DNA from 4 places in the Mesorhizobium sp. WSM4819 genome. Region 4 is predicted to be linked to each of the others. Evidence: riboswitches for the same ligand, from Rfam matches in the RefSeq annotation. Region 4 holds a riboswitch; each other region holds the start of a gene.

Region 1 (7,518 bases), on a different contig from region 4:
GCCGCGCCGAACACGCCCTGCATCAGGCGGAACAGCACCATGGTCTCCAGGCTCCATGCCACGCCGCATAGCATGGAGAAGACGACGAAGCCGACCACCGCCGTCAGGAACAGCTCCTTGCGCCCGAAGCGGTCGGCCAGCCAGCCGGTCACCGGCGTCATGATGGCGGCGGCAACGATGTAGGAGGTCAGCACCCAGTTGATGGTGTCGGCCGACGCGCCAAGGTCGCCGACCATCGACGGCAGAGCGACATTGGCGATGGTGGTGTCGAGCACCTGCATGACTGTCGCCAGCATGATCGCAATGGTGATCAGGCCGCGATGCGGCACTTCGCGAAAGGCTTCTGGCGTGCTCATGACGTTGAGGCGTCTATTGCGCTTCACCCGCCGCGGCGTGGCCGAAGATGCTCGGAAGCCCGCGGGAAACGCCGGTGTCCACCGTGACGGTCGCGCTCATGCCGGTGCGCAGCGCCATCCTGGCGTCGGCATCGGCCAGCTGCAGGCGCACCGGAATGCGCTGGGTGACCTTGACCCAGTTGCCGGTGGCGTTCTGGGCGGGCAACAGCGAGAACTCGGCTCCAGTGCCAGCGCCGATCGCCTTGACGGTGGCTTCGAACGTCCGGCCCGGGTAGGTGTCGACCACGATTTCAGCCGTCTGGCCGGGCTTCATATTGGTGAGCTGGGTTTCCTTGAAATTGGCATCGATCCAGGTATCGCCGGTCTCGACCAGCGAAAACAGCGGCGTACCCGAGCCGACATACTGGCCGACCTTGAACGAGGCAGCCTGGCTGATGATGCCGTCGGCCGGCGCCCTCACCGTGGTCTGCGCCAAATCGTAGGCAGCCTTGTCGCGCGTGGCGAGCGCCGCCATCACGGTCGGATGCCTGTCGGTCTCGATATCGGGATTGCCGCCAAGGCCCGCCTTGGCGCTGAGGATGCCCTGTTCGGCCACGGCCAATTGCTGCTTGGCCTTGTCGAGATCGTTCCTGGCCTCGTCCAGCGACGACTCGGCGTTGATGCCCTTGCGGGCCAGGTCGGCGGCCCGGTCGTATTGCGACTGCGCATAGTCGACCTGGCTGGCGTCCGACTTCTCCTGCGCTTCCGCCTGGCTATAGGCCGCACGCAGCTGCTCGACATTGAGGCGCGCGCCGGCCACCGCCGCGTCAGCTTGGGCCAATGCGATCCGGTAAGGCTCGGCATCGATGGCGAACAGCACGTCGCCCTGCTTGACGGACTGGTTGTCGAAAATGTCGACTTGGACGATGCGGCCGGCCGTATCGGCGGCGATCGTGACCTTGGCCTGCTGCAGATTGGCGTTCTCGGTCTCCTGGTAACGGCCGCCGGTCACCCAGACGTAGCTGCCGCCGGCGATCAGCGCCACCGGGAGCGCCGACATCAAAAGCATGCGGCCGGCACGGCGCTTCTTCTTCGGCGCCACCGGCGCCGGCGCTAGCTGCGGAGCGGCCGTAACCGGAGTTGCCGCCGGCTGCGCGGGAGCTTCCAACTCCAGCTTGGTCGCATTCTCATCTACCTTGGCTACCGCGTTCATGCTGCTGCGCCTTCTGCACTCTCGACTTTTTCGCCACTCTCGACATTTTCGCCCGGCGCCGGCTCGCCGTCCGCCAGGTTCCTGGTCATCGTCTCCAGTGCCTTGATCAGGACGCGACGATCTTGCGGCGACACGCCGGCCAGCGATTCTTCATAGACTTCGCCAGCAAGGCTCTTGATCTCAGCGTAGGCCTGGCTCGCCTTGGCGGTCGGGAAGATCATGCGGACGCGGCGGTCGGCGGCATCGGCGCGGCGCTCGATCCAGCCGCCCTCCTCCATGCGGTCGACCAGGCGCGACACGCTGATCGGCTCGATCTCGAGAAGCTCGGCGAGCCGGGCCTGGGTGATGCCTTCTTCCTTGGCGACGCGGACCATCAGCCGCCATTGCGCCGAGGAAAGGCCGAGCCCGCTGGCGCGCGCCTCGAAGCGCTTGCGCATCAGGCGCTGCACGTCGTGGATCAAAAAACCCAATCTGTCGATGCCGTCGGAAACCATGAGCGGCATATATTATAAGCGTGCTCACTATTCAAGACGCGGCATTGTGCCAGAAGCCGGCAAGTGTGCATGGCAGCCCATCATGAACGATTGCGAATGAGCATGGTGACCACGAAGAAAGCGCCGACCGAACTGGTGATGATGCCGATCGGCAGTTCCTGCGGCGGCAGCAGCGTGCGCGCCAGAAGATCGCTTGCCAGCAGCAGCATCGCTCCGAAGAGGGCACAGCTTGCAATCAGGCGCAGATGCAACGGGCCTGCCAGGGGCCGGGACAGATGCGGGATCATCAGCCCGACGAAACCGATGACACCTGCGACCGAGACCAGGATCGCCGTCGAGAAGGCAGCGACGAGAAACGCCGTCCTGCGCATCCGCACAACCGGCACGCCGAGGCTTTCGGCAGCATTCTCGCCGGCCAGGAAGGCGTCGAGCTTGCGATGGTTCCACAGGCCATAAGCAAGAATGGTGCACGCGCCAAGAGCAGCCAGCCCGACATTGTCCCATCGCGCCAGGCCGAGCCCGCCCATCGTCCAGAACAAAACCGAGTGAGCGGCGCGCTGGTCTCCGGCGAAGACGAGATAGTTGGTCAAGGCGATGAACATGAACGAGACGGCAAGCCCGGCCAGTATCAGCCGTTCGGGGCCTTGCCCCCTCACCCGCGAAACCAGCAAAAGCACGATGCCGGCGGCCAATATGCCGCCGGTGAAGGCGGCAACCGGCAACGTCCAGATGCCGAAACGGTCGCCAAAAATGGTGATGACGGAAACAGCACCCGCCGCCGCACCGGAGGAAAGGCCGAACAGGAACGGATCGGCGAGGTCGTTTCGGGTTACCGTCTGCAGCAGCGCGCCGATGACGCCCAGCCCGGCGCCGACACAGATCGCCATGATGGTGCGCGGCAGCCTGAGATCGACGACAATCTTGGCAATTGGGATCTTGGCGACCGGGATATTGCCGACTGAGCCGGGCACGAGGTCTCCATCCAGCCCGGCCGCATGTCCGAGCGCAGCAACCACGTCGCTCAACGCTATGACTGTCGATCCATAGGCGATCGACAGCAGAGCAAGAGCGGCGATTGCTGCCGCTCCTGCTGCCATGGCCAATTCGAACGCCCTGTGGCGCAAACTCAGAAGGCTTCCGGGTGCATCGCGCTGGCGATCTTGCCGATCGCCTCGATGTTGGCGGGTCCGGGCGTCAGCTCGGCATAGCGCAGCGCGACGAAGCGCTCATTCCGGACCGCGTCGGTCTCCTTCATTGCCGGATGGACTTTGAGGAAGTCGAGCAGTTTCCTGTAACCGCCGCCGTCCTGATAGTCGAGCAGGATCAGGAACTGCGGATTGCGGGAAGCGACCGTTTCCCAGTCCGTGTTGCCCCAGCTCGTCTGCATGTCGGCCATGATGTTGTCGCCGCCGGCAGCGGCGATCATGGCGCTGGGGATCGCGAACTTGCCTGATGTGAAGGGTTTGTCTTCGCCGGAGTCGTAGAGAAACACCCGCGTCCGCTCGCGGTCGCCGACCTTTGCCGTGATATCGGCGAGTTGCGCTTTCCAGCCTGAAACGAGTTTTTCCGCCCTGGCTTGCTTGCCGAAAATCCTGCCCAGCTTTTCAATGTCGCCGTAGAGCAGGTCCATCGAGGCGGCGGGGCGGTTGTTGTCGAGATGGACGCAGCTTTCCGTCAGCACCAGCGTCTTGACGCCGTGCGGCGCCAGCGTATCTGGCGTTACCTCGCCGCCCGGCTTCATGCCGTAATACCAGCCGGCGAGGAAGAAATCGGGCTCGACCGCGACCAGGTTTTCGAGCGTCGGGTATTTCGGTGCGAGTTCCGGAATGGCGCCCTGCCCGGCCTTGAATTCCGGACCGACCTTGTACCATCCGGTGATGCCGGTCAGACCGACGATCGACGGTTGCAGCCCCAGCGCGAAGGCCATCTCGGCCATGTTCATATCCTGGATGACGGCGCGCTTCGGCGCGGCGTCGAACGTCAGCGGTGTGCCGCAGCTGTCGACTGTTACCGGGAAAGCGAAGGCGGCCTGGGCAAGCACCAGAGAGGCAAAAGAGAGTGCGAGGCGTTTCACGGATGTTGCTCCTTGGTTAGATCAGAAGAGGCACGGTTCGGGACTTCGAACACCGTGAGTTCGCGGTCTTCGGTGGGATGGCGCAGCCGAAGCACCTCGACGCCGAAAATCTCGCGGATCAACTGCTTGGTCAGCGCCTCGCGCGGACCGGCGAGTGCCTGCAGGCGGGCCTCGTTCATCACCGCGACGCTGGTGGCAAATGGCGTGACCAGCGACAGATCATGCAGCACCGCCACGACGGTCATGCCAAACTGCGATACAAGTTCGAGAAGTTCGCTGCGGGCGCGCGGATCGAGATGATTGGTCGGTTCATCGAGGAACAGGATTTTCGGCTCCTGGGCGACGGCGCGCGCCAGCTGGGCGCGTTGCCGCTCACCACCCGATAGCGAGCCGATCGTGCGGCCGAGCAGCGGCAGCAGGCCGGTTCTGCGAAGCGCTTCGACGACGATGTCGCGTTGCTCGCTCCTGCGTCGCAAGCCGGCATGCGGGACTCGCCCAAGTCCGACGTAGTCGATCACGGCAAGCCGCGGATCGGGCTGATCGGTCTGGCCGACGACCGCCATGTGCAGCGCCCGCTCGGCGGCCGGAAATGTCTCCAGCCGGCGTCCGGAAAATCTCACATCTCCCGCGCTCGGCCGCAGCGTGCCACATAGCATGCGCAGCAGCGTCGTCTTGCCGGCGCCGTTGGGGCCGATGATGGCGAGGCGGTCTCCCGCCGCGACCGAAAGGCTGACCGCACTGACCAGGCGCTGGCCATTCGCCGTGGCGCTCAGTTCACGCGCTTCAAGAAGAGGCTGGCAGGCGTCCAACTTACCGTCACTTTCTCAATGGCGACGGAAGGAAGCTGGACCGGCCGACAAGAACCGATGTCCACGTCTCCTCCCGGCACACCCCGTCCGGTCAACTCTGCGATGGCAGGTCTCCTGGCTCGCGGGTCCTTGCGCCATCCTGCCTTCCCAGCCTTGCCGGCCAGTGGCATTTCGGATTTTGCTCGCCGCTTACAGTTGCGGGGGCAGCCACGGCCTCGATCCGACGATCTCACCGTGTTCCCTTTTCACCCCTCGCCTTTCGGCTTGGGGACCATCAGTCAGCCACCCTAGTTTTCCGCCAATCCCAGCGCAATAAGTTTCCGGGGTTCGGAGTGCCCCGCGAGCAATGGTCTTGTCAGAACGAGCATACCGAATCTCGTAATGTAATAACGTTACTACCTAAGGACAACGCCTGCTCCCGTCAAGCCCTTCGCCCAACGCCTCCGACTTGCCGACCAGCGTCGCATTGCGCGGTGCGCAATTTCGATCAAACTGCCTCCATCAGGACGCGGCACTATGAGCCGGCCAAATGCACAGTCCCACAGCAAGGAGCCGTATGAACCCGACCGAGAAAGCGCTGTGGTTCGTCGAAAGCCATCTGCCGGAATCCATCTCGCTCGACGATGTCGCCAACAGCAGCGGCGTGTCGCGCTTTCACGTGACGCGGGCTTTCGGCGCGGCGACCGGCCGTTCGGTGATGGGCTACCTGCGTTCTCGCCGCCTGACCGAGGCGGCGCGCAGGCTCGCCGCCGGCGCACCGGACATTCTCTCGGTCGCGCTCGACGCCGGCTATGCCTCGCATGAGGCTTTCACCCGCGCCTTCCGCGACCAGTTCGGCACCACGCCGGAACTGGTGCGCGCGCAAGGCTCGCTCAAAAACCTCGATCTCGTGGAGCCGATCCTGATGGACCAGTCCTTCCTCACCAATCTCGAGCCGCCGCGTTTTGAGACCAGCCGGCCGTTCCTCATCGCCGGTCTTGGCGAGCGCTACAGTTGCGAAACCAGCGCCGGCATCCCGATGCAGTGGCAAAGGTTCGGCCCCTATGTCGGCAACATTCCAGGCGAGGTCGGCGACGTCGCCTATGGCGTCTGCGTCAACGGCGACGATGCAGGCAATTTCGACTATATCGCCGGCGTCGAGGTGTCCGATTTTTCGGACCTGCCGAAGGAGTTTTCGCGCGTGCGCGTGCCGGCGCAGAAGTACGCCGTGTTCGCCCATCGTGACCACATCTCGACCATCCGCCGCACGGTCAACACGATCTGGAACAAATGGCTGCCGGCCTCCGGGCACAAGATTGCCGACGCGCCCGAATTCGAGCGCTACGGCCCCGAATTCGATCCGCGCATCGGCAATGGCGGGCTGGAAATCTGGATACCGGTCAAAGGGTGAGGAAGGGCCAGTTTTCAACTTGTGTTGGATGCTAGTGTCGAGGCACTCCGCCTTATCTTGCCCTCTCCCCTTGTCCCACAAGGGGAGAGGGGAAAGACGCTACAACTCCAGGTTCCAGTTCTGGCCGACCAGATCCTTGCCGAAGGCGTGGTGGCGCTGCTGATTGGCCAGTTTGAACCCGGCCGCCTCGTAGATGCGGCGCGCTGCAGTCAGCACGTCGTTGGTCCACAGCGTCAATGTCTTGTAGCCCTTGGCACGGGCAAAGCCGATGCATTCCTCGACCAGCCGCCTGCCGATGCCGAGACCGCGCGCCGAGGGCTCGACATAGAGCAGGCGCAGCTTCGCCACCGCGTCCGACTGGCGCACGACGAAGACCGAGCCGACGACTTCGCCTTCCCGCTCGGCGATCCAGCTGCGTTCCCATTTCGGATCGTAGGATTTGACGAAAGCGCCGAGGATTTCAGCGACCAGCGCCTCATAAGTTTCGTCCCAGCCATATTCCTGCGCGTAGAGCAGGCCCTGGCGATGGATGATCCAGCCGATGTCGCCGACCTGCACAGACCGCAGCATGTAAGGGACCTTGGGCTCTGCACTCTCGCCCAGCAGGCGCTGCACCGTCTGCATCGCCTTGACCAGCCTGTCCTGTTCCGGTGCGGAAAGCCGCTCGAGCAGGGCCGCGACCTGATCGTGCGAACCCTGGTTCAGCGGCGCGAACGCCGCTCTTCCCGCCGGCGTCAGCGCGATCGACGAGCGCCGAGCATCGGCTTGCGTCGCCACGCGCTCGACCAGGCCACGCTCCTCGAACTTTTTCAGCAACCGGCTGAGATAGCCGGGGTCGAGACCGAGATCGCGCGCAAGATCGGTGGCGGTCAGGCCATCGCGATGCGCCAGTTCATAGAGCACCCGGGCCTCGGTCAGCGAGAAGGCGCTTTTCAGCAGCCCTTCGTCGAGCAACCCGATCTGGCGGGTGTAGAAGCGGTTGAAGCCCCGCATAGCATCGATCCGCTCCCTGCCGGGTTGATGATGAATCGTCATGGCATCCTCTTGCCCGCACAAGATCAACTATTTAGTTGACTCAGTCAAGTATCAGTTCGAAAGCAGGCTGCGGCTGTCGATCAGCTCACTCAGCGCCTTGACTCTCGCCAGCCACCGGCTTATCTCACCGCCACGTTAGCACTCGCCATTGGTGAGTGCCAAGCGTAG
Region 2 (7,518 bases), on a different contig from region 4:
CGATGCCCAAAATGGCGATCTTGCCGCCATTGTTCATGGCGTCGATCATGTCGCGGAAGGCGGGTGCCGCGCCCGACATTTCGAGGCCGACGTCAAAGCCTTCAGTGATGCCGAGCGCCGGCATGACGTCGCGCAGCTTTTCCTTCGATGCATCGACAACGTGCTGGACGCGGAGCTTTTTCGCCAGCGCCAGCCGCACCGGGTTGATGTCGGTGATGACCACTTTTCGCGCGCCGACGCACTGCGCCACCAGCGCACCCATGATGCCGATCGGCCCGGCGCCGGTGACCAGCACGTCCTCGCCGACGAGATCAAAGGACAGTGCGGTGTGAACCGCATTGCCCAGGGGATCGAATATTGCGGCGATCTCATCGGGCACATCGTCGGGGATCGGCACGACGTTGTGCTGCGGGATCGCCAGATATTCACCGAAGGCGCCCGGCCGGTTGACGCCGACGCCGAGCGTGTTGCGGCACAGATGCCCCCTGCCCGCCCGGCAATTGCGGCAGTGGCCGCAGACGATGTGGCCTTCGCCCGAAACACGCTGGCCGAACTTGTATTCGGTGACCGCCGCACCGAAGTCGGCGACTGTGCCGACGAATTCGTGGCCGGTCACCATCGGCACCGGCACGGTCTTCTGCGCCCACTGGTCCCAATTGTAGATGTGGACGTCGGTACCGCAGATCGCGGTCTTCTTGATCTTGATCAGAACGTCGTTCGGGCCGATTTCCGGCACCGGCACTTCTTCCATCCAGATGCCCGGCTCGGCCTTGGCCTTGACCAGCGCCTTCATCATGTTCGACATCAGATGCTCCTTACACCTTGGTTGGTTCTACTCCTCGCCGCTCCTCCGGTAGCCTAAACAACGGAAAGGTAGGCTCGGAGAGCACATCCTGAGATCTTTGGATCGATCGTAATGTTGGCGGCTGCTTTTGTGTCGAGCAACACTTCACCGCGACCCGTGCGCGTGAAAACCTGTTCCAGCGAACCTTAGCGGAAGCGGAGCAAGCGCCATGCCAGATGCAGCCAAGTTTCAATCAAGCGATGAGGAATAGTCGCAGCTTGCGGTTAGGCGGTATTGCTATTTTGTCGATGTCCGCCACATGCGACCGATGCTCTCGATGGTCGAGCTCGCCGCCGATATCTCGATGTGCCGGTGCACCGGCGGCATCGTTCGCCCTCGGTGAAGTGTCTGTTGACCGCTGGCGGGAGGCAGAAGCTCATGGACAGAGCCGCCTTCCTCCATTTCGTGGCGAAATCATCCGTCCTCGGACCAGAAGCGGCTTCCCAGATCCTGCCCCGCCGCTCAGCCGTCCAGCGGGCCTTCGGCTGGACGACAAGGGTGGGACTCGCACGCGTCGACCGACTTGCGCGCGGCTTTCGATGGCGTCCTTTCTTCCTTAAATATCCGCGAAGCCCGCGGGTCACATGTTTGCCCGTCACAGTGGCCCAGCGGCCTGCGCCTGCACTTTCTCCCGCAATGCGCATGCTGCAGCGACCATGTTGATGAGGGCAGGGCGGACCTCCTCCCATTTCCTTGTTTTGAGGCCACAGTCCGGATTCACCCACAATTGGCCGTCCGACAGTCGCTCGCGGGCAAGTTGGGCGAGTATGCAAAATCTCGCCAATCTCCGGGACACGTGGTGAGTGAATGTCGTAGACGCCAGGACCGATTTCGTTCGGATATTCTGACTTCGTGAAGGCGTCTAGCAGTTCCATTTTGGAGCGCGACGTCTCGATCGAAATCACGTCCGCGTCCAGTTCAGCGATCGAGTCGATGATCTCATTGAACTCAGAATAGCACATGTGGGTGTGAATTTGGGTCGCGTCCGCTACACCCGTTGAAGCGAGCCGGAAGCATTCGACAGCCCAGCCGAGATAATGTTTCCAGCCGGACTTCCGCAGGGGCAAGCCTTCGCGAAACGCGGCCTCATCGATCTGGATCACCCTTGCGCCAGCTCTTTCCAGGTCGGCCACTTCATCGCGGATGGCGAGCGCGATCTGGCGGCAGACCTCGGCGCGGGGTACGTCGTCGCGCACAAAAGACCAGTTAAGAATCGTCACTGGGCCTGTGAGCATGCCCTTCACCGGTTTTTTCGTCAGCGACTGGGCAAATTGCCACCAGAGGACCGTCATCGGATTGGGCCGCGATACGTCGCCGAAGATGATGGGAGGGCGCACGAGCCGGGAGCCGTAACTTTGCACCCAGCCATGCTGGGTGAAGGCGAGGCCGGACAGCTGCTCGCCGAAATGCTGGACCATGTCGTTTCGTTCGAACTCGCCATGTACCAGCACGTCCAGCCCGATCTCCTCCTGCCAGCGGACCGCCGCCTCGGTCTCCTTCTTCAGGAAGGCCTGGTAATCGACATAGCTCAGCCGGCCCTTCGCATGAGCGGAGCGCGCCCTGCGCACCTCGGGCGTCTGCGGGAAGGACCCGATCGTCGTCGTCGGGAACGGCGGCAGGCCGAGCGTGTCAGCCTGGACTCTGGAACGCTTGGCAAATGCGCTCTTTCGTTGCTTCATAGCGCCGTCAATGCTGATAACCCGCCCATGGACGAGCGGATCATGGACCTTTCCAGACATTGCGCGCGCCGCGGCCGCCTCGGCAGAAGCTTTCAGTGCGCCTGCTGCGGCCTCCCTGCCTCCGGACAAGGCTTGGGCCAGCACGAGCAGCTCTTCAGTCTTGTGGGCGGCGAATGCCAGCCACGAACTGACGTCCACATCGAGCGCAGTCTCCATCCGCAGGTCCATCGGCACATGAAGCATCGAGCAGGAAGGCGCAATCTCGACGCGATCCAGCGGCCAGCCGGCAACGATCGGCTTGATGCGGTCGAGAATGGCAGCTAGGTTCGCGCGCCAGACATTGCGGCCGTCGATCAAGCCAAGTGAGAGCACCAGATCCTTCGGTGCGAGCCGACCAACCGTCTCCAACTGCTCGGGAGCGCGCACGAGGTCGAGATGTAGGCCCGCCAGGCGCAGCGAAAGCGCGGTCTCCAGATTGTCCCCGAGCGGCCCGAAATAGGTAGCCAGCATAATTTTCAACTTGGGCGCGGCTTTCGACAGCTGGCCGTACGTGAATTCGAAGGCAGCTCGTTCGTTCGGGCTAAGGTCGAGCACAAGCGCCGGCTCATCAATCTGCACCCAGTCGGCCCCCGAGAGCTCCAGCCTCCGCAGGAGTTGATCGTAGACGGGCAGCAGCCGCGGTAGGAGCGCTATGGGATTGAAACACTGGTCGGGAGACTTCGCCAGCTTGAGGAAGGTGACCGGTCCAAGGATGACCGGGCGTGTATGGGCGCCGAGCTCTTTTGCCTCCAGAAAGTGATCGACTGGTTTCGTCGACGAGAGGGCGAATGCCTGATCGTTGCTCAGCTCCGGCACGATGTAGTGGTAATTAGTGTCGAACCATTTGGTCATTTCCATCGCGGTTACGCGCTGGCCCTGAACTGCATGCCGGTGACTGGCGCGTCCGCAACCCGCGGCATCGCCTTGCGTCCCGCGCGCCACCGCGAAATAGATGTCGAGCGGGACCTCGCCGCCCGTCCAGCCGTAACGAGATGGCACGGCGCCGACCATTGCTGCGGTGTCGAGCACATGGTCATAAAGTGAGAAATCGTTCGACGGGATTTTCGACACGCCGCGGTCGTGCTGCTCGCTCCAGCTGGCGGCACGGAGTGCCTTCGCCGTCGCCAGAAGGTTGGCGGCAGAAGATTTTCCGGACCAGTAGCTTTCGAGCGCGAACTTCAGTTCTCGCCGGCGACCGATACGCGGCACGCCAAGCGTTGCTATGGGAACTTGCTGGGAGACATTCATTCCATACCCCGATGCTTGGGGCGGGGACAAGGAAGGCGCTAGCAGGCCGGCATGAACGCCGAGCTGCCGCGGCCACCAGACACCCCGCCCGTGGACGTTGTTCACCGTGGCAGGTCTCCTGGCTCGCGGGTCACAGCCTCTGCCCCGTCTTCCCGGGGCAGTTCGCCCCAGTGACATTGGTGGGTTGGCTCGCCGCTTACAGTTGCGGGGGCAGCGCCGGATTGCACCGGCTTCCCTCTTAGCTCCGCTACGGCAACGCCTTGCGGAGAACCACGACATGCGGACAATCGCAGCAGCTCGCATTGTTGTCAATGACGTATAAAGAAATGTTTATGTGTTTATGTGAACCGTTCACCTGCGGCGTGTTTCCCAAGTCGCAGGTCGCAGTAGAGCTGAGCCATTTGCGCCACTCGCCGGTCTGCGCAGGCTGTGCCTGGCCGCTCGGGCAATCTGCCAATCTACGATCTCGGCTCAAAACGACTTTCGTCAAAAAAGGGCGTGTTGGCCATCATGATCGGCCGGCAGTACTGGCCCGAAGTGCGACAACGTCCTGAGCCTCAACAATCAGAAATTCGGAGAAAAACCGCCATCCTTCACGCAGGCACGCGACATTTCGATTTACCCGCGCCTGTCTGGACAGCCTGCACAACGGCAAGGTGGGCAGCACCTCGCGGAAATGCTCCCCTACAACAGCCCCGCCTGCGTGGCCTCGCGGCGCAAATTCTGCCGCGGCCTGGGGCCGATCTGCTGGATCACCAATCCGGCCGCCAGTGAGCCAAGGTCGCCGCAGGTCTGCAGGTCGCGGCCTTGCGTGTAGCCATGCAGGAAGCCGGCGGCATAGAGATCGCCGGCGCCTGTCGTGTCGACCAGTTCCTTTATTGCGGTCGCCTTGATCACCACCGTTCCGCCGCCGCGCACGATCACCGAGCCCTTTTCAGAGCGGGTCACGGCAGCGATCCGGCAATCCTTGCGGATCTGCGCCAGCGCCTCGTCGAACGACGCCGTCTGATAAAGCGATTTGATCTCGTGGCTGTTGGCGAAGACGATGTCGACCATGCCCGAACGCATCAGGTCGAGGAATTCATCGCGGTAGCGGTCGACGCAGAACGAATCCGACAGTGTCATTGAGACTTCGCGGCCTGCCGCGTGCGCCAGCTTCGCCGTCTGCCGGATCGCTTCCTTGGCGCGCGGCGGGTCCCACAGATAGCCTTCGAAATAGGTGACCGCCGCACCCGAAGCCTTGTCTGCTTCGACGTCCTCCGGCCCGAGCTCCATGCAGGCGCCGAGATAGGTGTTCATCGAGCGCTCGCCATCGGGCGTGACGAAGATCATCGAGCGCGCCGTCGGCGGCTCGCCGTTGAGCGGCTTGGTGTCGAAAGCAACGCCCTGCGCATGGATGTCATGGGCATAGATTTCGCCGAGCGGGTCGTTCGAGACCTTGCCGAAGAAGGCGGCGCGACCGCCGAAGGAGGCGACGCCCGCCGCCGTGTTGCCGGCGCTGCCGCCGGAGGCTTCGATCGCCGGGCCCATGCGGCTGTAGAGCAGTTCGGCGCGCTGTGTGTCGATGAGGTTCATCGCGCCCTTGATGATGCCGTTGGTCTCGAGGAATTCCTCGTCGCACTGGGCGATGATGTCGACAATGGCATTGCCGATGCAAAGCACGTCATATTTCGGCATCAATGTCTCCGCCAAAAACCCGAGCCGGCTTCTTGCCACGTCAGGGCCGGCCTGTTTTTGGCGAGTGTGGAATGGGTCGCCCTATGACGACGCATCCGATACCCTTGCATCACGCAGCTGCCGGTCCTGCCTCACGCAACAGGTCGTCAGCTCTGTCCGTCTTTTCCCAGGTGAACTCCGGCTCTTCGCGTCCGAAGTGTCCGTATGTCGCGGTCTTGCGGTAAATCGGCCGTAGGAGATCAAGCGCCTTGATGATGCCTTTCGGCCGGAGATCGAAAAGCTCAAGGACGGCGCGCTCGATTCTTTTTTCATCAATCTTTGCGGTTCCGAATGTATTGACGAGGACAGAGACCGGCGCGGCCACACCGATCGCATAAGCAAGCTGAACCTCGCACACCTCCGCAAGTCCGCTGGCAACGACGTTTTTTGCGACGTACCGCGCCGCATAGGCGGCCGACCGATCAACCTTGGACGGGTCCTTGCCCGAAAAGGCACCGCCGCCGTGACGCCCCATGCCGCCGTAGGAATCGACGATGATCTTGCGGCCGGTGAGCCCGCAATCGCCGCGCGGCCCACCGACCACGAACCGGCCTGTTGGATTGACCAGGAACCTTATCCTCGTCGTATCCAGATCGTCGTGAGGCAAGACCGGCCTTATGATCTCCTCAATGACGCCTTCGCGCACCGTGGCTTGTGAGACCTCCTCGTCATGCTGCGTCGACAGGACTATGGTATCAAGCGCTACCGGGCGCAAACCCTCATACCGGATGGAAACTTGAGATTTAACGTCCGGGCGAAGCCAGCCAAGGCGTCCGGTTTGGCGCACCTCTGCCTGTTTTTTTATCAAATCGTGAGCAAGTTGGATTGGCAACGGCATCAACGTTTCGGTCTCGTTGCACGCGTACCCGAACATGAGGCCCTGATCCCCCGCTCCCTGCTCGAGATCCTGCCCTCGTCCCTCGTCGACGCCCTGGCTGATGTCAGGCGACTGCTCGGTCAAGGCCAAGATCAGGGCGCAACGCCGGCCGTCAAAGCCGATCGCATCGTTGTCATATCCAATGTCCAAAATGATATCGCGGGCAACTTGGCTGTAGTCGATATGCGCGTGACTGGTGATCTCGCCAGCCAGAACGACCATCCCTGACTTCACCAACGCTTCACAAGCGACACGAGCCTTAGGATCCTTGCGAAGGATCGCATCGAGGACGCCATCTGAGATATTGTCGGCCATCTTGTCGGGATGTCCCGCGCCGACGGATTCGGAAGAGAACACGAATTGTCTGGTCATGAAATGTCCTCGCTTCAAACGTTGGAATTGATGTGACAGTTGATCCGGCCGTCTTACCTGTCGGAGATGCCAGGCACGTCGAACGCAGCGCAGAAGTCGGCAACGTCTCTGCGCACTCTGGCATGCACGTCCGAATCATCGGGCTGGCGACAGACCAGGTCGATGAAAGCGGCAATCTGCACCATTTCCGCTTCGCGCATGCCCACAGACGTCACTGCTGGCGTGCCTAAGCGTATGCCGCTGGTGAGCGCGGGATGGCGCCGGTCGCCCGGCACCATGTTGAAATTCGTAATGATACCTGCTTGCGACAAGCGATCGGCATAGGCTTTTCCAGACAGCGGCCGGTCCCTAAGATCAAGGATCAGCATGTGATTGTCAGTGCCCCCCGTGACGAGTTCATAACCTCGCTCCAGAAGGGCCCGGGCCAGAGCCTTGGCGTTGTTGACGATCTGCTGACCGTACACACGGAAGGATGCATTCCCTGCTTCGTGCAGAGCGACAGCTAGCGCGGCAATGGTATTCATGTGCGGTCCGCCCTGGAGGAGAGGGAACACGGCACGGTCTATGCGTTTGGCCAGATTGTGTTTGCTCTTGGAATGGTAGAGCGCCTGATAGCGGTCTTCATTCCTTGACAAGATGAAGCCACCGCGGGGGCCGCGGATCGATTTGTGAGAGGTGCTGGTGACAACATCGCAATGGCTAACGGGATTCGGATGCACTCCTGCGACAACGAGACCGCTGAT
Region 3 (7,518 bases), on a different contig from region 4:
GACCTGCCGGCCGCCCTCGAGCGCGCGCTGGCCGAAGGATTGCCGGGCAAGCGGGCACGCGTCGATGCGCTCGGCTACATGCCGCGCGGCTATGTCGGCGCCATCAACGCCGTGGATGCGCAGGAAGCCTTCGATGCCGGCGTCTTTGCGGTCGCTGTCGCCGAACAGGGCGGCGGCTCGGTGGCACTGCAATATGACGGCGAGAAAACCGTGCTGAACAAGGTGCCGCTGAAAAACGTTGCCGGCAAGACCCGTCACATGCCCGACGATTTCATGCTGCCGGATGCCAACCAGCTCTCCGACGCAGGAATGGCCTATCTGAAGCGGCTGGTTCCCGAAAAGTACAAGGTCGGAAAGCCGTTCGTCTGAGCCGGCTCGCTTCTGATGCCGGAATCTTCGTGATGCGTGACTGGTTCAGCAAGACCGTCATCGACGCCGATACGACGATGCTGACCGAGCCGTTCGTGCATGATTTCGTGCGCGCCAACATCTGGCATCTGCGCGGCCGCGACGTCGACCTGCTTGTCGACACCGGCATGGGGATTTGCCCGCTGGCGCCGGAGGTCGACACGCCTGATGGCAAGCCGCTGCTCGTCGTCGCCACCCATATCCACCTCGACCATGTCGGCTCGCTGCACGAATTCCCGCTGCGAGCCGGGCCGAGGATGAGTGCTGCGCAATTCGACAGCATGGATGACGCCGTCACCTACGCCCACATGTTTCATGATCTCGACGGCGCCGTCTCGAAGCTGCCGGCACCGGGCTGGAGAGCGGCCGAATACAGAATCCAGCCGGCCCCGCTGACGCGGACGCTTGACGAGGGCGATCTGGTCGACCTTGGCGACCGGGAATTCCGGGTGCTGCATCTGCCCGGCCATTCGCCGGATTCGATCGCGCTGTTCGATGAGGCCGACGGCCTGTTGTTCGCCGGCGACGTCATCTACGACGCCTTGCTGATCGACGACCTGCCGGATTCCGACCGATCAGCCTATCGCCGAACCATGCAGCGGCTGCTCGATCTGCCTGTCAGCATCGGCCATGGCGGCCATGGACCAAGCTTCGACGCCAAACGGATGCGCGAGATCGCCGCCGGTTATCTCAGGCGAACAGACGGCGCATAAGCCAAGAATCTGGTTGCCCGCCAGAGTATCTTTGACAACATTGGGTGAAGGCCGACAGGCGGCCTGATGCAAACGGATTGTAACGGATTGTCTCGATGGTCACCCGCGGCTTCTCTTCAGGACGAAAGCCCCCGACGGATGCGGATGCGCGTATCCCGCCGGGGCAGTATCTCGAGCAAGGGTTTCCGGTGCTGTCGGCCGGGCCGACGCCGCCTGTGCGCACCGAGGACTGGTCGTTCACGCTCAAGCACGGACCGCGGCCGATCAAGACGTGGAACTGGACAGAGTTCAACGCGCTGCCTTTGACCAAGATGACCCGCGACATCCATTGTGTCACCGCGTGGACCAAGTTCGACACGGCGTGGCAAGGCGTGCTGGTCGACGATATTCTGGCGGATGCCGGTATCGAGCCACCGACGGCCTTCACGCTGGCGCTGTCCTTCGACGGCTATACAACCAATGTGCCGACGCAGGATCTCACTGCCGGCAAGGCGATGGTTGCGCTGCTTTACGAAGGCAAGCCGATCACGCCGGACCATGGCGGCCCGGCGCGGCTGCTGGTTCCGCATCTCTATTTCTGGAAGTCGGCCAAATGGCTGAACGGCCTGCAGTTCACCGAGCGCGACGAGCCCGGCTTCTGGGAGCTGCGCGGCTATCACATCTATGGCGACCCGTGGCGCGAGCAGCGCTATACGGGCGATCCATGAGCGACGCGCCGGCGGCGCAGTCGCCCTGGCAGCCGGTGACCATCGCCCGCATCGAAAAGCGCACGCCGCGCGTCACCAGCTTTTTCCTCCAGCCGTCGCGGCCCTTCGCCTATCGTGCCGGGCAGCATGTCGATGTCAGGCTGACGGCGCCGGACGGCTATCAGGCGCGCCGCTCCTACTCAATCGCCTCGGCGCCGGAAGCCGGCGAGACGATCGAGCTGGCGATCGAAAGGCTCGATGATGGCGAGATCTCGCCCTTCTTCCACGATATCGCGGCGGTTGGCGACGAGGTCGAGTTGCGCGGACCGCTCGGTGGCCACTTCGTCTGGTCCGACAGCGACGGCGGCCCGCTTCTGCTGGTCGGCGGCGGGTCCGGCGTGGTACCGCTGATGGCGATGATCCGCCATCGCGCCGCGCGCAGATCGGCGGTGCCCGTGGCATTGGTATTTTCCGCACGGGTATGGGACGAGGTGATCTTTCGCGACGAGCTGATCGACTTCCACGATCGCCGGGACGGCTTCGACCTGGTGTTGGCGCTGACCCGCGAGGCCGCCCGGCGCCCGTCAGACTATTCGCGGCGGGTCGATGCCGCGATGATGGAGCAATCGATGCTGCGGCTGCCCGCGCCGCCAAGGTTCGCCTTTGTCTGCGGCTCGAATGCGTTCGTCTCGGCCGCCGCCCAGGCGCTGATCGATGCCGGTGTGCCGGCAAGCCTCATCCGCACCGAGCGCTACGGAGTTTAAGCTCCCCGGTCAGGCGTCGATCTCGAGCGCCGTCAGCGGCTTCGAACAGCAGGCAAGGATGAAGCCGTCGTCGATCTCGTGATCGAGGATGCCGCCATTGTGGCTCATCTCGACCGTGCCCGAGACCTTTTTCACCTTGCAGGTTCCGCACAGGCCGAACTCGCAGGCTGCGGGGATGCGTACGCCCGAAGCGCGCGCCGTCTGCAGCACGGTCTGGCCGGCAACGCATTCGGCATCAATATCCGAAAGCGAAAAGCGGATCGGCGTTGCGGCCTCGGCAGGTACCTCGATCCCGCCCTCTGCCGGCCCACCCTCTGCCGGCGAACCGAACGGAGCCGGTATTTCCTCCACCGCCGGGGCCGCAAAGCTCTCCTGATGGTAGTTGGCCATGTCGAAGCCGGCTGCCTCCAGCATCTGCCGCACGGCGCGCATGAAGGGGTCGGGGCCGCAGCAGAAAATTTCGCGCTCGCGAAAATCGGGCGCCAGCAGCGGCAGCCGTATCGCGTCGATCCGGCCCATATGGCCGAACCAGCCCTCACGGCTGGACCGTTCCTCGATCATGAAGCCGAGCGTCAGGCCCGGCATGCGGCTGCCGAGCAGCTCGAGCTCCTTGCGGAAGATGATCTCCTCGGGCTTTCGCGCGCAGTTGACGAAGCCGACATCTGTCCATGGCGCGCAGTCGTTCAGCCAGCGCAGCATCGACATCATCGGCGTCACGCCTGAGCCGGCCGAAATGAACAGATACTTGGCCGCTGGATGGCTGTGCAGCGAAAAGTCGCCCGCCGGCCCATAGGCCTTCACGTGAACGCCGGGCTTCAGATTGTCGAACATCCAGCGGGTGCCGAGGCTGCCGGCCTGCGCTTTCACCGTCACCGCGATCGAGAACGGCCTCGACGGCGAGGACGACAGCGTATAGGTCCGCATCATCGGGCCCTCGGTGGTCGGCAGTTCCAGCGTCACGAACTGCCCCGGTCTGTAGCGGAACCAGGTCTGGTTGTCAGAGCGGAAGGTGAAGGTCTTCACGTCAGGCGCCTCGTCGCTGACGCCGATGACTTCCAGCACCTGGAGCCTGTCGTTCCAGGGCGCCATCTCGTCGAGATGGCGGTAGAGGCCAAGGTCAGTCATCGCATTCATCCCCTTGACCTCGTTCAGGCGACGCTGCGCAGCGCCGGCCGCCCGGCCTCGGCAAGGCGCGGCCCGATGAAGGAGGCGTACCATTCGACGAACTGGATGACGCCGCCCTCATGCAGTTCCGAATAGGGGCCGGGCTCATAGGCCGGCGACAGGATGCCGAAGGCGTTTTCCTCGACAATGCGACGGTCCTGGTCGTTGGTCTCGGTCCAGACATGGGTGAGTTCGGCGAGGTCGTAATCGACGCCTTCGACCGCGTCCTTGTGGACAAGCCATTTGGTGGTGACGGCCGTTCCCGTGGCACTGATCGGCAGCACGCGGAAGGTGACGGCATGATCACCGAGGATATGGTTCCAACTCGTCGGATAGTGATAGAGCAGCAGCGAGCCGATACGGTCGGTCGAAACGCTGTCGGAAAGGTTCTTCTTCACCGCGCGTCGTCCCGTCATCGTGTAGCTGACGGCGTCGCGCAGCAGCGGCGCGCGGGTGGCGCGATACTGCCCGGCCGGATCGATGCGGAACTTGCTCGGCAAGCCCGCCGCCTCGCATTTCGCCCAGTGCGCGAGCATCTCTGGATCGCTGTCGGCGCCCTGCACGCCGGTCACGGTCGGCGCTTCCGGGAATGTCTTGCAGAGTTCCGGATGGTTGCCGGCGCAATGGTAGCACTCGCGGTTGTTCTCCCAGACGAGCTTCCAGTTGCCCTTCTCGACGATGGTCGATTCGAAGGCGATTTTTGCCTCGCGCAGCCGGTGCGGCAGCAGGTAAGGCTCGATCATGGCGCGCATCGGCGCGAAGTCGGCCGGCTCGTTGGCCAGGCAGATAAAGATGTAGCCGGCAACGCTTTCGCAAGCCACCGGCTTCAGGCTGAACTGGCTCTTGTCGAAGCCGTCTGCCATCTGGCGAGCAAACAACAGCCGGCCGTCCAGCTCGTAGGTCCACTGGTGATAGGGGCAGACCAGCTTCGCCGCAGTGCCCTTGTCGGCATTGCAGACACGGCTGCCGCGATGCCGGCAGGAATTGTGGAAGGCATTGATCTTGCCTTGCTGGTCGCGGACCAGCACGACCGGATAGTCGCCGATCTGGGCGGTGATATAGCTGCCAGCTTTCGGCAACTCGCAATCGTGGCCGATGAACAGCCAGTCGCGATACCAGATCAGCTCCATGTCGAGCTTGAAGAAATCTGGATCGGTGTAGAAGGGCTGCTCGAGCGAATAGCCTTGCCTGCGGCCGTGCAAGAGCCTCAGCATGTCGTTGCGCGCGTCCATGTCCTGTCCTCGTGTAAGGACTGAACTGGTGGTGATGGAGGGAGGACCGTTTGCACGCCGGCGACAGGGCCGGACGTGCATCATCCACCTCTTGACCGCCCACCGCGATCAGTCGAGTCTGAAAATCTCGGGCTGGTTTCCGGGCTCTGGAGTGTCCTTGCGGACTCGTCGCGACACCTTCCCAGGCTTGTGGCCCAGTGGTCTCCCGTTGCGACTTGAACTCCACCACCGTTGCGGGGGCAGCGCCGGGTTCTGACCGGCTTCCCAATTCTCCGCTTCGTCGTCACCAAGCGGCACCTGAGATGGCGTGATCTAATCATGCCGGCCGGCTGACTGCCGGCATGAAAGCGACATCGTATCCATGCGGCGCGACACCGCCGGCGAAACCTGCAGGTTTATATCTGCAGGGCTGAAACCCCACTTTGTCGGCGGCCATTGTCGGCTGCCGTGACATCGAATCCGACCCGCGGCGGAGACCAGGAAGGTTAACAGTTTACAAAAGTGACTATTAGCCGCTTCTAAAATCGAACCGAACGGTTCGTTTCTGTTGACAATGCGTACAGCATGCTGTGAACGCAGATCCGCCAATCCGTCAAATCATGAATGGCTAATTTTGAATAAGATATTGAAAACGAACCATAAAACCATGGTAGTAGATGCCTCTGGCACAATTTCAAGGTGTAGATTCTTGGTCCACACGGAACAACTTCGTGATTGGAATCCGCCGAATGGCCTTCCCACATCGGGGCTGTCCGAACGACGCGCGCATCCTCCCAAGACACGCCGCTAGACGGACTGAAGACCAAGATACTGGAGTACTAAAATGAAAAAGATCGCTCTTGCTGCCGTCGCCGTTCTGGCCATCACCGGCAGCGCCTTTGCCGGCAGCGACCATTATGGGTCCGACGCCGCCAACCAGCCGACTGCTTCGGTCGACAGCTCGTATACTGCCTCTGTCCAGACGCCGGCTCACGCTGAAAAGCAGCCCGTTGGCCAGGGCGCCGACCGCAACCTTTTCGGCAACAATTAGCAGCTGGTCCCAAACAGCAAAGTGGCGGTCCGCCACTCGGGATCTGAGGAACTCAGGAGTATTTGAAATGAAGAAGCTCATTCTTGCCACCGCCGCCATTGTGGCCATCTCCGGCAGCGCTTTTGCCGGCAGCGACAACTTTGGATCGAACGGCGCCAACCAGCCGGCCGCTGCGGTCGACAGCAACTCGTACACGGCTTCGATTCGGAATTCGGCTTCGGCGCAGAATCCGGTTCCGGCTGACGAGAAACCCGTCAACGGCAGCGACCGTAACCTGTTCGGCAACAACTAACAGTGCGTTCCAACAGCGGCGGCGGCATTTGCCCGCCGGGCTGGCGGAACCAAGAAAATCCAGGAGTTTTGAAAATGAAGAAGATCGTTCTTACCGCCGCCGCGCTTTTGATTGCTGCGGGCGGCGCTTTTGCCGGTAGCGACAACTTTGGCAGAACCGACATCAACAAGCAGGCGACCATCAACGTCGACAACACGCAGACTTCTTCGGTACGCAATACCGGCTCGCCGGTCTACAAGCTGCTCAACTCGTCGGGCGACGTACAGAAGTCCGCCCCGCAGGGCAGCGACCGGAACCTGTTCGGCCGCTAGCGCATCGGCCCGAAAATCGGTTCCGATTCTCGGAAAGCACGATGCGCAGGTTTAAAGTGTTGGAGCGTACCTTTGTGCGTCCACTTGGACGCACGTCTCACTAACAGCGACCGGAACGCACAAGAGTGGCGGCTTGCCCGCCGCTCTCGTTTTTGGGTCACCAAACATCCATCAGTTCGGCTGCTGCTCTCAGGCTGCCTTTGCTTCCGCTTTGTGGAGCGTGAATGAATGTCCGTCGGCATCGAAAATATGCAGGTCGCCGGCATCGGCATTCAAGCGCAGCGCAGCGCCGCGCTTGACCCCGACATTGCCTGGCAGCTTGGTGACCAGCGGCAGGTCGGCGCGGCCGATGTCGACATAGACGAGCTGGACCTCGCCGAGTTGCTCGACATAATCCACCGTTCCCTCGAAAAGATAATCCGCACCGGTGGCGATCGTCAGATCTTCCGGCCGCACGCCGAAGCTCACCGCAGCGCCCTTCACCGACGCCGGCGTGGCGATCGGCACCGTCGCCTTGCGCCCGCCGACATGACTGACGATGGTCGGGTCGCCTGATTTGTCGATCGTCGCCGGCAGGATGTTCATGGCCGGCGAGCCGATGAACTGGGCGACGAACAGATTGCCGGGTCTCTTGTAGAGCTCCATCGGCGTGCCGACCTGCTCGATATGGCCCTCCTTGAGCACCACGATGCGGTCGGCCAGCGTCATCGCCTCGACCTGGTCGTGGGTGACGTAGATCATCGTTGTAGCAGGCATCGATTCCTTGAGCTTGGCGATCTCGATGCGGGTGGCGACGCGCAGCGCCGCGTCGAGGTTCGACAGCGGCTCGTCGAACAGGAAGACCTTGGGGTTGCGCACGATGGCGCGGCCGATGGCGACGCGCTGGCGCTGGCCGCCCGACATCGCCTTGGGCAGGCG
Region 4 (7,518 bases):
GATCGTCGCAGGCATGGGCGGCAATGCCGGCTCGCAGACCATGACGGTCACGGTGCGGGCGCTGGCGACCAGGGACCTCGACATCTACAATGCCGGCCGCATCATCCGCCGCGAGATAGGGGTGGGCTTCATCAACGGCATCATCTTCGCCATCCTGATCGGCATCGTCGCCGCCGCCTGGTTCCGCGATCCCAATCTGGGCGGCATCATCGCCGCGGCGATGATCATCAACATGTTCGTGGCCGCACTTGCCGGCATCCTGATCCCGCTGCTGCTCGACCGGTTCAAGATCGACCCGGCCGTGGCTTCGGCGGTCTTCGTTACGACGGTCACCGACGTCGTCGGCTTCTTTGCCTTTCTCGGCCTAGCCACATGGTGGTTCGGCGTGTGAGCAACGCCCGCTCAATTGACTTTTACGTAAATGCTATGCGAGATTTTGGAACAGCCTCTGGCCGATTCTGACACGCGTGCGGATAGCGAGGCCGCATGGTTGGAACTCGCAGCGCGGCCGGGCATTTGGAGTGATGATGCGGGAATATTATTCGATAACCGAACTGACCCGCGAATTCGACGTTTCGACGCGGACGCTGCGCTTCTACGAGGACGAGGGGCTGGTGCAGCCGGTGCGGCGCGGCCGCACGCGGCTATTTCGCCCATCGGACCGGCATCTGATCCGCCAGATCATGCGTGGCAAGAGGCTCGGCTTTTCGATCAACGAGATCCGCGAAATCATCCAGATGTACAAGGAGCCGCCCGGCGAGGTCGGTCAGCTCAACCTGATGATCAAGCGCATCGAGGAAAAGCGCGAGGATCTGCGCCAGAAGCGCCGCGATCTCGAAGAGACCCTGGCCGAACTCGACCAGGCCGAAGAGTCGTGCGTCGAGCGGCTGGTGGAACTCGGCGTCAACACCTGATCGGCTGCTGCCTCAAATCCAGCGCCGCACCGTTTTCGCGTAATCCCGGTATTTCTTGCCGAATTTCGTTGCCAGAACCTTTTCCTCGCCCTCGACCGCCATTTTCTGCGTTGCGAAGGCGGCGATGATCGCCAGCGGCAGGAACCATACGTTCCCCGAGATAAGGGCGACGCCGATCATCAGCAGCGTGTTGGCCAGATAGATCGGATTGCGGCTGACGGCGAAGGGGCCCGATGTAACCAGATGGTCCGGCACGGCGTTCGGGTGGAGCGTCGTCTTTGCCCGGATCATGATGCGGATCGCCGAGAACCAGAGTGCGACGACGCCGAACAATGCCACCCAGCCGGCAGCGAACAGGATGTCGCCCAAAAGGCCGCCGATCCATGGCAGCGGATAAAGCAAGCCAAGCGCGATGCTGACGGCGATGGCCGCGACATAGATCAGCGGCGGCCACGGTATAAACCCCGGTTTTTGCTGTCCCGGTTTCTGTTGGCCCGGTTTCTGCTGATGGTCGGTCATTGTGCTCCTCCCTCCATCAAAGTGCCGTCGGCCTTGGCAGTGCAGGCGCCGGCGAGCTCGTCGAGATGCGCCTTCCATTCCGCAGCCTGGTCGTTGCGGTAGAGCCGATCAAGCGTGGCCTCGCCCTCGAGCGTATCGAGCATGCAGACACAATAGCTGCTGCAGAACTCCGTGTCGCGCGATTGCTCGCACGATGCCTGGCACTCTTTCAGGAAGGTGACCTGCCTGGTTTCGACCGCTGCCGGCATGACTTGCGAAATCAGCCAGAGCGAGCCGATCAGCACCGGCTGGTGGATCAGATAGAAGGCGAGGCTGTGCCGGCCGATAAAGACCAGCGGATTTGTCCAGCGGCCGGGCGTCAGGCCCGCCAGCCGCGTCAGCACGCCGGAGGCGAAGGCGAGTTTTGCCGCCGCGATACCGACAAGCACAGCGCCGAACCATGGAAACAGCGGGACATAATCGTTGGAGCGCGGGTTGGTTGCCGACAGGCCGACCCACCACAGGGCCGGATGATCGAAGATCTCGGACCTGAGGTAGAGCGGCGCGGTGATGACGAAAGCTGCGACAGCCAGCGTCAGCAGCGCCGGCAGCCGCAGAAACGCCAGGCCGAGCAGGCTGGCGAGCGCGATCTCGTGCAGGATGCCGAAGAAGATGAAACTGTCGGGTGTGGCAAGCCTGGTGGCGGCCGATATGGCGAGCGCCGCCCCGCCGACCATGGCGAAGCGTTTCCAGAAGCCGTTCCAGCGGATTTGCTTGCCATGGGCAAGGAACAGGCTGACGCCGACCAGGAACAGGAAGGTCGAAGCGATGCAGCGCGCGTAGAATTTCCACCAGCCAAAGGCAGTCAGGCCGGGATCGGTGTAGCCGAAGAATTCGAGATCCCAGGTGAAATGGTAGCTCGCCATGGCAAGCAAAGCGATGCCGCGGGCGACGTCGATAGCGACGATGCGCCTGGATCGGTCCTGAACGGCCGGCGTAGGAATGGTCATGGTCTCGCAATTCTGATTCAGTGCTGCAAGACGACTATCATGGTTGCCCCGGACAAAAGAAGACAGGGCCCATTGATGCCCAGGGCTTAGGCTAAAGCGCCGTATGCCGCTCGCAGCCAGTGGTCGAGGCCGGCGCCGCCCCTCATAGCCCTGCCGGGCGTTTCTCCCCGTAAACGGGGCGAAAGAGGCTGGCCGCAACGCCGGCTCCCTTCTTGCAACGCTGATGATTGGCGAGACCGCCGATGACAGCGCCCTCTCCCCGTTCTACGGGGAGAGGATGCCGGCAGGCAGGTGAGGGGCAGCGCGGACGATCGGCTTTCAACGTGTCAAGATCGCGGCGTCGAGGAACCAAGCTGGTCTGCCGGCACGGCGCATTCGCGCTGGTAGCTGGCGGAATTTGGTTTGCCGGGCGCGGCGATTCTGCCTATAGTCGCAGCCGTCGTCGGTTCCGTTTTGGAACCAAGAGGGAATGCGGTAGGGGCAAAATTCGCCCGATGCCGTGGCTGCCCCCGCAACTGTGTGCGGTAGTCCTCTCCATATGCCACTGAAGATTTTCTTCGGGAAGAGCTTCTTCGGGAAGGTGGGGAAGGGCGCTGATCCGCGAGCCAGGAGACCTGCCGGCGACAGGAGAACTGACTTCTATGCCCTCGGGTGGAGGGCGAAAGGACAAGACATGAATACCGCTTCCGTCTCGCTCGGCGCTTCCGTCTCCTCGCAGTCGCGTTTCGTGCAGTTGGCGCTTGCTGCATTTCTCGGCGTTTTCGTCATGGGTTTTGTCGGCTTCTCGCATATCGATGCGGTCCACAATGCCGCCCACGACTATCGCCATTCGATGGGCTTTCCCTGCCACTGACGAGGGGCTGACACCATGACACTGTTTCGCAACGTCGTGTTCATCGCGGCGATCGCAGGGCTTGTGGCCGGCGTCGTTCTCGCCTGCATGCAGGCCTACGCCACGGTGCCACTCATCCTCAAGGCGGAAGTCTACGAACAGGCCGGCGGTGGTCACACGCATGACCATGGTTTGTCGCCGGCCGCAGCAGGCAGTAATGCCATGAGCAGCGCCGTGCCGGCTGAAGCAGCCACCGCGGAAGAGGAAGGCTGGGCTCCGGCCGATGGCTTCGAGCGCTTCGCCTTTAACGTCGTTGCCAACGTCGTCACCGGCATCGGCTTTGCGCTGATCCTGGTCGCCGCTTCGGAATTCGCCGGCGGCATCGGCAATTGGCGACAGGGCCTGTTCTGGGGCCTTGCCGGCTTTGCCGTGTTCACGCTGGCCCCGAACCTTGGCCTGCCGCCCGAACTGCCGGCGATGCCGGCGGCCGATCTCGCCCAGCGCCAGATCTGGTGGACGGCAACGGTGGTGGCGACCGCGGCCGGTCTCGGCCTGCTCGCCTTTCGCAAGTCATTGCCGCTGGCGGTGATTGCCGTGGCGTTGATCGTGGCCCCGCATATTGTCGGCGCGCCGCAGCCCGACAGTTTCGAATCGCCGATCCCGGAAGGCCTGCACCACCAGTTCGTGGTGGCGGTGACGCTGACCAATCTGGTGTTCTGGCTGGTGCTCGGCGCTGTCGTCGGCTTGTTGCGCGGCCGCTTGACCGGCACCGCAACCAGCCTGCGCGACAGCCTTGCCTGATCGCGCTGCTCCAGGCAGCAAGCTGACCCTGGTCATCGGCGGTGCACGCTCGGGCAAGAGCGCGCATGCCGAAAGCCTGGTGAAGGCCTGTCCGGCGCCGTGGACCTACATCGCCACGGCGCAAGCCTATGACGACGAGATGCGCGAACGCATCGCGCTGCACCGGGCGCGGCGCGGCGAGGGTTGGACGACCGTCGATGCGCCGCTAGATCTCGTCGGCGCGATCGAGGCGCTGCCTGACGGCCGGCCAGTCCTGATCGACTGCCTGACGCTGTGGCTGTCCAACCACATGCTGGCCGAACGCGACATTGAGGCCGAATGCCGAGGGCTTGCGGATGTGCTGTCGCGGCCGCGCGGGCCGTGGTTCGTGGTTTCCAACGAGGTCGGGCAGGGCATCGTGCCCGACAATGCGCTTGCCCGCCGATTTCGCGATGCCGCCGGCCGGCTCAACCAGCAGGTCGCCGCCGTCGCCGGCACGGTGCTGCTGATGGTGGCGGGACTGCCGCTCAAGGTGAAGTGATATGACCGATATCGACGACAGGGACGAGCAACGCCACCGCGCCAAGATGGCCAAGCGCAAGGCGGTGCAGGACGCCGAGGTCGCGGCCAAGACGGTCGAGAAGGGACTGCTGATCGTCAACACCGGGCCCGGCAAGGGCAAGACCACTGCCGCCTTCGGGCTGGCGCTGAGGATGCTCGGCTACGGCAGGCGCGTCGGCGTCGTCCAGTTCATCAAGGGCAAATGGCATACCGGCGAGAAGGACGCCTTTGCCGCTTTCGGCGACCGGGTCGTCTGGAACACGATGGGCGAGGGTTTTACCTGGGAAACGCAGGATCTGAAGCGCGACATCGCCGCCGCCGAGGCTGCCTGGGCCAAGGTGCTTGAGCTGATGGCCGATCCATCGATCAGCCTGCTGGTGCTCGACGAATTGAACATCGCGCTGCGCTACGACTATCTCGATCTCGACACGGTGGTGGCGGCGCTGAAGGGCCGCCGCGAAAACCTGCATATTGTCGTCACCGGCCGCAACGCCAAGCCGGCGCTGGTCGATGCCGCCGATCTGGTCACCGAGATGGGAGTTACGAAGCATCACTTTTCCGCCGGCGTGAAAGCGCAGCAGGGCATAGAGTTCTGAGGTTTCGTTCGCGCGAGGGGCAGGGCAATGCTTCGGGCAGACGATGCATCCAACTTGTGTTGAAATGGCTAATTGTCGATCTCTGCGCCGCCCCTCATTGCCCTGCCGGGCATTTCTCCCCGTATAGTGACGGGGAGAAAGGCGCCTTCGCAAAGGATTTCGCCAATCGCCAGCGTTGCAGAATGGGTGCCGAGGCCGCGGCCAGCCCCTTCTCCCCGTCACTATACGGGGAGAAGGTGCCGGCAGGCGGATGAGGGGCTGCGCCAACCTCAAGCGATTGCCCTGAAGCAGCACATATTTGTTTGCTCGTGGACGTCATGCAACGATGACGATCACCGACAGCAAGCCGAACAGTCCCATCAGCAGAAAGTCGGCAACCCGATAGAGTCTTAGCGCTCGTCTGATGTCCACGCTCTCGACATCGCGGCGGCCGCCTTCACCCATGAACGCGTCGTCGACCATGACGCCGTCGTAGGAGCGCGGCCCGGCCAGCGCCAGGCCGAGCGCGCCGGCCATTGCTGCTTCAGGCCAGCCGGCATTGGGCGAGCGGTGCTTTTTCGCGTCGCGCCGCACGGTGCGCCAGGCGTTGCCGGCGTCAGCGTCTTTGACGAGGAAGGCGGCCAGCACGATGAGCAGTGCGGTCAGCCGCGACGCCGGCAGGTTGATCAGATCGTCGAAGCGCGCCGCCGCCCTGCCGAAGGCCTCGTGGCGCGGCGTGCGGTGGCCGATCATCGAATCGGCGGTGTTGGCGGCCTTGTAGGCGACGCCGCCGGCCAGCCCGCCGACGCCGATCCAGAAGACCGGCGCGACGACGCCGTCGGAAAAATTCTCGGCCAGGCTTTCGATCGCAGCGCGGCAGACACCGGCTCTGTCGAGCTTTTCCGGATCGCGGCCGACGATCTGCGAGACGGCAACACGACCGATGTCGAGTCCGCCATTGTCGAGTCCGTCGGCCACCGCCTCGACATGCTCGGCCAGGCTCTTCTGCGACAGCAGCGATGTCGCCAGGAGCGCGGTGAGGATCAAACCGGCTGGAATGCCCGCAAGCATGGTTTCCACCGCGAAAGCGATGGTGGCCGGCACCAGCACGATGATCAGCAGCGCATGAACACCGCGCCGGCGGCGCAGAACGTCGGAATCAGTATCGCGGTTGAGCCTGCGGTCGAGAAAGGATATCAACCTGCCGAACCAGGTGACGGGGTGGCCGATGGCGCCGAGCAGCCAGCTGGGATAGCCGACAGCGAATTCAACAAGCAGTGACAGGAAAGCGATCAGGATCGACATGAAGTCTCTTGATGGAGCGGCGGCAGTGGTGGATCACGGCGGAAGCCTTGGCCGGGCGAGGGCGCTTTTTCCGCATGCGCCACAGCCCTTCGTCGACCTCTCGACCGGTATCAATCCGCACTCCTATCCGTTTTTCGAGCTGCCCGCCACCGCCCTGTCGAGATTGCCGGAAGCTGCGCGGGTCCGTGATCTGGCCGATGTCGCGGCGAGCGCCTATGGCGCACCATCGGCGGCCAACGTGGTGGCAGCGCCGGGCACGCAGATCCTGTTGCCGCGCATCGCTTCGCTGGTCAGCCCCGGCAAGGCGCTGGTGCTCGGGCCGACCTATGCCGAGCATCAGCGGGCAGCGGCCATCACCGGCCATGCGGCGATGGAGGTCGACGATTTCGATGCCCTGGCAGGAGCCGACCTTGCCATCGTCGTCAACCCCAACAATCCGGACGGACGTATCATCGAATGCAAGAAGCTGCTTGCGCTTGCCGAAAGTTTGCGCGCCAGAGGCGGGTTGCTGGTCGTCGACGAGGCGTTCATGGATGTCGGCCCGCTTGGCGAGAGCGTGGCCGGCGATGTCGAGCATGGCGGCATCGTCGTGCTGCGCTCCTTCGGCAAGTTTTTTGGTCTTGCCGGCCTGCGGCTCGGCTTTGCATTGGCCGACGCGCTGACGGTCGAACGGCTGGAGGCCCAGTTCGGGCCGTGGGCGGTTGCCGGTCCGGCGCTCGAATATGGCATCCGCGCGCTTGCCGACAGCGGCTGGCAGGCCGAGATGCGGCGCCGTCTGGCCAAGGATGCAGCGAGGCTCGATGCGCTGTTTGGCCGCTTCGGTGTCCCGGTCGACGGCGGCACCACGCTGTTCCGCTATATCAGGCTGAGCGACGCCGCCTCTCTGTTTTCGGTGCTTGGCGAGCGCGGCATCCTGCTTCGGCATTTTTCCGGCCGGCCGGAGGTGCTGCGCGCCGGGCTGCCGGGCGGGGGCGAGGAATGGCAGCGGCTCGAATCGGCTCTTGCCGACTGGGCGCAACAGCGCCACGATAACACAAGCGAGG

What was found. A riboswitch is a leader RNA that binds a small molecule or an ion and turns the genes downstream of it on or off. The one in region 4 is predicted to bind cobalamin.
Region 1: another riboswitch for cobalamin. It lies ahead of AC0L18_RS27700 (ABC transporter ATP-binding protein); the one in region 4 lies ahead of AC0L18_RS07075 (CbtB domain-containing protein).
Region 2: another riboswitch for cobalamin. It lies ahead of metE (5-methyltetrahydropteroyltriglutamate--homocysteine S-methyltransferase); the one in region 4 lies ahead of AC0L18_RS07075 (CbtB domain-containing protein).
Region 3: another riboswitch for cobalamin. It lies ahead of AC0L18_RS13380 (aromatic ring-hydroxylating oxygenase subunit alpha); the one in region 4 lies ahead of AC0L18_RS07075 (CbtB domain-containing protein).

The regions. Positions count from the first base shown of each region.
Region 1 covers NZ_JBVVQO010000042.1:47,665-55,182, forward strand. The annotation lists gene AC0L18_RS27675 (DHA2 family efflux MFS transporter permease subunit) at 1-356, opposite strand, end outside; gene AC0L18_RS27680 (HlyD family secretion protein) at 370-1,548, opposite strand; gene AC0L18_RS27685 (MarR family winged helix-turn-helix transcriptional regulator) at 1,545-2,042, opposite strand; gene AC0L18_RS27690 (FecCD family ABC transporter permease) at 2,123-3,139, opposite strand; gene AC0L18_RS27695 (ABC transporter substrate-binding protein) at 3,169-4,116, opposite strand; gene AC0L18_RS27700 (ABC transporter ATP-binding protein) at 4,113-4,925, opposite strand; cobalamin riboswitch at 5,013-5,216, opposite strand; gene AC0L18_RS27705 (AraC family transcriptional regulator) at 5,482-6,315, shown strand; gene AC0L18_RS27710 (bifunctional helix-turn-helix transcriptional regulator/GNAT family N-acetyltransferase) at 6,415-7,350, opposite strand.
Region 2 covers NZ_JBVVQO010000008.1:131,586-139,103, reverse strand. The annotation lists gene tdh (L-threonine 3-dehydrogenase) at 1-805, opposite strand, end outside; partial or broken gene metE (5-methyltetrahydropteroyltriglutamate--homocysteine S-methyltransferase) at 1,440-3,786, opposite strand; cobalamin riboswitch at 3,902-4,100, opposite strand; gene AC0L18_RS10290 (adenosine kinase) at 4,495-5,487, opposite strand; gene metK (methionine adenosyltransferase) at 5,597-6,775, opposite strand; gene AC0L18_RS10280 (serine hydroxymethyltransferase) at 6,829-7,518, opposite strand, start outside.
Region 3 covers NZ_JBVVQO010000012.1:36,742-44,259, reverse strand. The annotation lists gene AC0L18_RS13405 (diphosphate--fructose-6-phosphate 1-phosphotransferase) at 1-369, shown strand, start outside; gene AC0L18_RS13400 (MBL fold metallo-hydrolase) at 402-1,121, shown strand; gene AC0L18_RS13395 (molybdopterin-dependent oxidoreductase) at 1,217-1,828, shown strand; gene AC0L18_RS13390 (FAD-binding oxidoreductase) at 1,825-2,571, shown strand; gene AC0L18_RS13385 (FAD-binding oxidoreductase) at 2,581-3,696, opposite strand; gene AC0L18_RS13380 (aromatic ring-hydroxylating oxygenase subunit alpha) at 3,720-4,967, opposite strand; cobalamin riboswitch at 5,081-5,283, opposite strand; gene AC0L18_RS13375 (DUF680 domain-containing protein) at 5,791-5,997, shown strand; gene AC0L18_RS13370 (DUF680 domain-containing protein) at 6,065-6,289, shown strand; gene AC0L18_RS13365 (DUF680 domain-containing protein) at 6,364-6,600, shown strand; gene AC0L18_RS13360 (ABC transporter ATP-binding protein) at 6,790-7,518, opposite strand, start outside.
Region 4 covers NZ_JBVVQO010000005.1:109,481-116,998, forward strand. The annotation lists gene mgtE (magnesium transporter) at 1-391, shown strand, start outside; gene AC0L18_RS07060 (MerR family transcriptional regulator) at 528-914, shown strand; gene AC0L18_RS07065 (methyltransferase family protein) at 927-1,433, opposite strand; gene AC0L18_RS07070 (heparan-alpha-glucosaminide N-acetyltransferase) at 1,430-2,422, opposite strand; cobalamin riboswitch at 2,849-3,058, shown strand; gene AC0L18_RS07075 (CbtB domain-containing protein) at 3,096-3,275, shown strand; gene AC0L18_RS07080 (CbtA family protein) at 3,291-4,055, shown strand; gene cobU (bifunctional adenosylcobinamide kinase/adenosylcobinamide-phosphate guanylyltransferase) at 4,078-4,575, shown strand; gene cobO (cob(I)yrinic acid a,c-diamide adenosyltransferase) at 4,577-5,191, shown strand; gene cbiB (adenosylcobinamide-phosphate synthase CbiB) at 5,507-6,475, opposite strand; gene cobD (threonine-phosphate decarboxylase CobD) at 6,474-7,518, shown strand, end outside.